DNA from 2 places in the Mesosutterella faecium genome. Region 2 is predicted to be linked to the other one. Evidence: predicted binding sites of a transcription regulator. Region 2 holds the regulator's gene; the other holds the start of a gene.

Region 1 (3,411 bases), 280 kb from region 2:
AGTTTGTCCACAAGGCCCTGCAGGCGGTCGGCCTCCCCGATGATGACGGAGGTGTATTCCCTCAGCTCCGGGTTGGTGAGCTCGCTGTCGAGCAGCTGGGCCGCGCCGCGTATGCCCCCCAGAGGGTTTTTGATCTCATGGGCCAGGTTGCGGAGCACCTGGCGGTTGGCTTCAGAGAACCCGAACTGGTGCTCCTGGCGCGCGGCCAGCAGCGTCATCTCATAATCAGTGAACTCGATGAGCAGCGTCGGCTGACCGCGGAGCAGAGGCCCTGCGCTCACCGCCGCCCGGACGGGATGACCGGCCTCTGAATACTGCGGCACATAAAGATTCACAATTTCAGAGATCGAGTCCTGGCCCTGCCGCTCCGGTTCAGCTCCTCCAGGGCAGAATCTCTTCAGCCACTGAGGAAGGCCGCGGAAAAAAAGCGAGGCATCCTGGCCGCAGATCGTATTTTTTGACAGCCCGGTCAGGATTTCGGCTGAGGCGTTCGCGTACAGAACGGCCCCCCGGCTGTCCGTCAGGAAAACCGCCGTCGTGATCGAATCAAGATCCAAAATGCCCTTGGCCGCCGAGGAATGTCTGGAATCCATGGCCCTGAGCCTCCGATGGTTGAAAAAAAGGGGGCTTGCGCCCCCCTTGCTGTCATCCGCCCCGGATATCAGCCGGAGTAGTACATGTCGTACTCAATCGGATGAACCGCCGCCCGGTAGGACTGAACCTCCTGTTCCTTCAGGGCGATGTAGGCGTCGATCATGCTGTTGCTGAACACGCCGCCGCGGGTGAGGAACTCGCGGTCCTTGTCGAGATACTCCAGAGCCTGGGCGAGCTCGCAGCAGACCGTCGGGATCTTGGCGTTTTCCTCCGGAGGGAGATCGTAAAGGTTCTTGTCGGCAGGATCACCCGGGTTGATCTTGTTCTGGATGCCGTCGAGACCGGCCATCATCAGAGCGGAGAAGGCGAAGTAGGAGTTGGCCATCGGGTCGGGGAAGCGCACCTCGATGCGGCGGGCCTTTTCGCTGAACACCTTCGGAATGCGGATGGAGGCGGAGCGGTTGCGGGCCGAATAGGCGAGCTTCACCGGGGCCTCGAATCCCGGCACCAGACGCTTGTAAGAGTTGGTCGTCGGGTTCGTGATCGCATTCAGGGCACGGGCGTGCTTGATAATGCCGCCGATGTAGTAGAGCGCGAGTTCGGACAGGCCGGCGTAGCCGTTGCCCGCGAACAGATTCTTGCCGTCCTTCCAGACGGACTGGTGGACGTGCATGCCCGAGCCGTTGTCGAACGCATAGGGCTTCGGCATGAAGGTGGCCGTTTTGCCATAGGAGGCCGCCACGTTCCAGACGGTGTACTTCAGGATCTGCGTCCAGTCGGCCCTCTGCACCAGAGTGCTGAACCGGGTGCCGATCTCGCACTGGCCGGCCGCGCCCACTTCGTGGTGGTGGATTTCAACCGGAACGCCCTGCTGGGTGAGCAGCGTGCACATCTCGGCGCGGATGTCCATCAGGGTGTCGATCGGGGGAACCGGGAAATAGCCGCCCTTCGGCTGCGCGCGATGGCCCAGGTTGCCGCCTTCGAACTTGAGAGAGCTCGACCACGGAGCCTCTTCGCTGCCGATCTTGAAGAAGCTGCCCGAGGGATCCGTACCGTAGCGGATGCTGTCGAAAATGAAGAATTCAGGCTCCGGTCCGAAGTAAACCGCATCGCCGATGCCCGTTGTCTTCAGGTAAGCCTCCGCGCGCTTGGCGAGCGACCTCGGATCGCGGTCATAGCCCTTGCCGGTGTCCGGCTCGAGGACGTCGCAGGTGAGCAGCAGCGTGTTCTGCTCGCGGAAAGGATCCATGCGCGCGGTTTCAGGATCGGGAAGCAGAAGCATGTCGGAGGCTTCAATGCCCTTCCAGCCCGCAATGGAAGATCCGTCAAAAGGCTGGCCGACGTCAAACGTGTCTTCATTGAGCTCTTCGGCCGGAATGGACAGGTTCTGCTCCTTGCCGCGAGTGTCAGTGAAACGGAGACCAACGTACTTTACGTCGTTGTCTTTTATCATCTGGAGGACGTCATTTGCCGTCGTCATCGCTTTCTCCTAAAGAATCTGCAGATACAGGCCGCAGCCTGAAAAGTGGATTTACTTGGATATAAGCACAAAGCGTGCCAGAATTAAAACCGCGGAAAGACGGGGCTTCTGCACAAGAAGGATGCCGCAGCGCCTCTTTTCGGGGCATCAATTCAAACCTGCATGCCCCATAATAGTGCATTTAAACGGTGAAATGCACCCGCGTGATGCTTTTCATTTCTTCAGTTCCCTGAATCCGATCTCAGCCTGGGTGACCCCGCTTTTCAGGCGGTCCATGACGCGGATGAAATTCGCATCGCGGTTCGAGCGGTCGTTCTCAGGGTGGTAGAGATGGAAAACGCAGGTCGCGAAGGCCCCGCTCTTATGCCGAACGCCTGAATTGAGCAGCCGGACGGCCAGATCCGTGTCCTCATAGCCCCAGCCGGAGAAAACCTGGTCAAACCCGTTGATCCGCTCAAAGTCCTCTCGCCAGACCCCGAGGTTGCAGGTGCGGACTTTCTGCCACCGCCCCGCTCCTATTTTGCGGCAGAGGCTGGTTGGAATGCTTACGAGCGGCAGCAGCCTGTTGAGATCCTTTCTCATAACCAGCCGGCCGATTTCCAGCGCTCCCAGATCCGGCAGGCTGATTTTTTCGTCTTCAACCCGGGCCGTGAAGCACTTGGAAAGCAGCACCCGGTTGCCGGCCACCATCCAGCCGGGCTCGGCGAGGCCCCTGTGCCTTGAAATCCAGTGTCTCTGCGGAACGCAGTCGCCGTCCAGAAACAGAAAATACTCCCCCGAGGCTTCCGAGGCGGCCAGGTTTCTGACGCGCGCCGCCCTGAACCCCCGGTCTTCCTGCCACGCATGCTTCAGCGCGACTGGAAACCTTCCGGCCCACTGCCTGACAAGCAGGCCCGTCTCCTCGCGGCTTCCGTCATCGCCGACGATGACCTCGAAGTCCCTGTCTTCCTGCTCGCTTAAGGCCGAAAGGACCCGATCCAGTGCTTTGGGCCGATTGTAGGTTGTGACGATGACGCTGATCAGCACTTTTTTCTCCAGTCATCCAGGCGCGGTCAAATTAAAAAAATCTCCTGCAGGTCAGAAAGAAAGTCCATTCCTTTTTCCGTCGCCCGGAATCTGCCGCCCGCATCGGCCAGCAGCCCCCGGCGCCTCGCCTCGTCGAGCTCGGGCCTGATAGCCTCCTCCCGAAGCCCCGTCCTGCTCTCAAAATAGATTCGGGGCACACCGTCTGTGAGCCGCAGCGCATCGAGCATAAACTCAAACGGGAGCTGCCTGTCGGCGACCCACCTGGAGTGCGCCGTACCCTGGCCGCGGCGAACGCCGTCCATGTACCTGGC
Region 2 (3,411 bases):
CTACGACATCCGCAATGCCCGCTCCCAGGCCCAGGGCGGCACGGTAGGCGGCGAGCGGCAGCGCGTCACGACTATCATTGCGCCCCGGAAAAAGGACAATGAATCCGGCAGTTCGGCTAAAGACACCACGGGGCTCAGGTCGTCGGATTCCATCGGCACCCGCCGCAAGGAGTAAGCCGTGACCGATTCCCTGAACTCGCTTGTGAAAGGATCCCACACCCTTGAGACCCGGGCCCTGCGCAAAAGATACGGCAGCCGCATAGTGGTGAAGGACGTGTCGCTGCAGGTGAAAAGCGGTGAAGTCGTCGGGCTGCTCGGTCCAAACGGCGCGGGCAAGACGACCAGCTTTTATATGATCGTGGGACTCGTGCCGGTCGACGGCGGCTCCATCTACCTCGACGGGGAGAACATCACCCACCTACCCATTTACCGGCGCTCCCGCATGGGGCTTTCCTATCTGCCGCAGGAGGCGAGCGTCTTCCGGTCACTGACCGTCGAGGACAACATCCGCGCTATTCTGGAACTGCAGAAGGATGAGCAGGGAGCTCCCCTGGCCAAGAGCCAGATTGACGAGCGGCTGGAGGAGTTGCTCGACGAGCTTTCCATTCAAGGCGTGCGCACTAATCTCGGCATCTCTCTGTCCGGCGGCGAACGCCGCCGCACGGAGATCGCCCGCGCTCTTGCGGCCAGACCGAAGTTCATTCTGCTTGACGAGCCGTTCGCGGGCGTCGATCCCATCGCTGTCAATGAGATACGAAAAATCATCCGCATCCTCAAGGACCGCAACATCGGCGTGCTGATCACAGACCACAATGTCCGAGAGACTTTCAAAACCTGCGACCACGCCTATATCATCGCTGACGGCCACGTCCTTGCAGCCGGGTCCCCGGAGCAGCTCAGCCGCAACCCGGAAGTGCGGCGCACCTATCTGGGCGAAGACTTCGATTATCCCCGCAGCGCCGCGGATCGCTAACGCCGGAACTGACCGCATTGAGCAACGCACTGAAAATTGTTCAGAGCCAGAAAATGGTTCTGACCCCCCAGCTGAAGCAGTCCATCGAACTGCTTCAGCTGCCGACGGCAGACCTGCTGGAGACCATCAGCCGCACTCTCGAGGAAAACCCCTTCCTGGAGCTTCCGGAAGACTCGAGCGGGGAGGACTCGCCGCTTCGCGGCTCTCCGGAGTCCGAGGCACAGGCCCCGCGGCACGAGGAAGAGTCCGACTCAGCCGCCTCCGCTCCGCTCAACGACATGCCGCCCGAAGTCGACTTGGTTCACCAGCCCTGGGGAATGCCCGAAGGTGACGATGAATACTCTCCTATCGATCGCGCGGTCTCTCTGACCACCCTTGCCGACCACCTGCAGGAAGAACTCGGGCTGCTGCGGCTCGATCCGGATATTTCCGCCAAGGCTTCCTTTCTGATCGGGGAGCTCGACGACGACGGTTTCCTGCCGATCTCCCTCGAGGAGGCGGCCAAAGACTTTGAGCGCATCACGTCCACCAAGCCCGCGGAGCCGGAGCAGTGGCAGGAGGCGCTCCGGGTGTTGCGCGGGCTCGATCCCATCGGCGTGGGCGCCTCCTCTCCGCAGGAGTCGCTGCTGCTGCAACTTGAGAGCAGAATCCAGTCCTGTCCGCCGGAAGAAAGAAAGATTCACGAGCTTGCGAAAAAAGCCATCGCCGAGCATCTCCAGGAACTAGCCCGGAAAGATTTCTCCCGACTGAAAAAGTGCCTTGGCTGTTCCGACGAAGAGGTCCGGGGACTCTACGGCTGCATCCAGTCGCTCACGCCAAGGCCCGCTGCGCTCTACAAAAGCTCGCCCACGCTTTATGTCATCCCCGACGTGTTCGTCAGGCGTCAGGCAGGCCGCTGGGAGGCGCTTCTCAATCCCGCCACCGTACCCCCTGTTCGCATCAACGAGCGGCTCGTGAGGCTGATGAGCGCTCAGGAAAACGGGCGGTCAAAGGAAATGAGCGGCTGTCTGACCGCCGCCAGGACATTCGCGCACAGCGTGAACCAGCGATTCGAGACCATCCTGAAGGTCGCTCAGGCCATAGTGCGCAGGCAGCAGGATTTCTTCAGCAGGGGCGAACTCGCGCTGACGCCCATGGTGCTGCGCGACATCGCCGAAGACACACAGCTGCACGAGTCCACCGTTTCGAGGGCGGTGAACGGGAAATACCTTCAGTCCTCCCGCGGAGTCTATGAATTCCGTCACTTCTTCAGCTCCCATGTTTCCAACGCCTCGGGCCAGGCGGTTTCGTCAAAAGCGATCCGCACTCTGATCCGCGAGTTCGTCGAAGGTGAACCGCCCGACAGACCGTTGTCCGACTCCCAGCTAGCAGCGCTGCTGGTCGGCAAAGGCTTCGCCGTGGCACGCAGGACCGTCGCAAAGTACCGCGAGCAGGAACAAATCCCTATCGCCTCGCTGCGGAAAAAAATCCCTCTCTGACGTACCATAGTCGCAGCGTTCAATTTCCGTACGGCAGGGGCTCCGTCCATGCAAGTTATCGTTGTGACCGGGCTGTCGGGATCCGGCAAGTCCGTGGCCATTAAGCAGCTCGAAGACAGCGGTTTTTACTGCATTGACAACCTCCCGGTTGACTTCATCGTACCGGTCGCGAAAGCCTTGGACTCGAGCGGGCAGCGGCACATCGCAATCTCGGTGGATGTCCGCACCCATGCCGCCCCTCAGAAGGCGAAGGAAAAGCTCTCCGAACTCAGACACCTGGGTTACGACGTGAAGGTGCTCGCCCTCACCGCCTCAACCCCGGCCATCGTCCAGCGTTATTCGGAAACAAGGCGCCGCCATCCCCTCACCCCCCTCAACCGCAGGCCCGGGGACCAGACCGGCCTGCAGGAGGCGATAGCCAAGGAGCGGGCCCAAATGGATCTTCAGGTCGGGGAGGTGCTTGACACGACCGACCTGTCGCCCTCGACGCTGCGCGCCTGGATCCGGCAGTTCATCAACGCGCCCGCCTCCGAAATGACCTTGTCCTTCGAGTCCTTCGCGTTCAAGAAGGGCATTCCCGTCGCCGCCGACCTCGTGTTCGATGCCCGCTGCCTTGCCAACCCCTACTACGAGCCGGGCCTGAGGGAGCTCACAGGAAAAGACGCTCCTGTCATTGAGTTTCTGGAGAAGAAAACAGACGCACTGAAATTTGTCGGCCACATCGAGGAATTCATCCGCACCTGGCTGCCCGCCTATATGTCCCAGGACAGGCACTACCTGACGGTATGCATCGGATGCACCGGCGGGCAGCACCGCTCCGTGTACGTGGCCGAGGCCCTCTTCCGGCGCTTTGCGCGCACGCCAGGCGCCGTGGTCCGCCACCGCGCTCTCGACAACAAGACGCCTCAGGGCTGAGTGCTTCCGGAAAGAAATTCAAGCGCCAGCTTCTTCACCGGAGCG

What was found. Region 2 encodes sigma-54, which starts transcription at its own class of promoters, with help from an activator protein. Its sites were predicted from a motif close to TGGCANGNAANCTGCTTT; they were not measured.
Region 1: the regulator sigma-54 is predicted to act here: its motif matches at 2,137-2,154, upstream of glnA (type I glutamate--ammonia ligase).

Annotation. Positions count from the first base shown of each region.
Region 1 is NZ_JAKZJU020000001.1:920,618-924,028, reverse strand. Features, by position in the region: gene glnL (nitrogen regulation protein NR(II)) at 1-593, opposite strand, end outside; gene glnA (type I glutamate--ammonia ligase) at 662-2,074, opposite strand; gene MUN46_RS04320 (glycosyltransferase family 2 protein) at 2,288-3,100, opposite strand; gene hemW (radical SAM family heme chaperone HemW) at 3,127-3,411, opposite strand, start outside.
Region 2 is NZ_JAKZJU020000001.1:643,015-646,425, reverse strand. Features, by position in the region: gene lptA (lipopolysaccharide transport periplasmic protein LptA) at 1-175, shown strand, start outside; gene lptB (LPS export ABC transporter ATP-binding protein) at 179-973, shown strand; gene rpoN (RNA polymerase factor sigma-54) at 991-2,451, shown strand; gene rapZ (RNase adapter RapZ) at 2,500-3,366, shown strand; gene mutY (A/G-specific adenine glycosylase) at 3,357-3,411, opposite strand, start outside.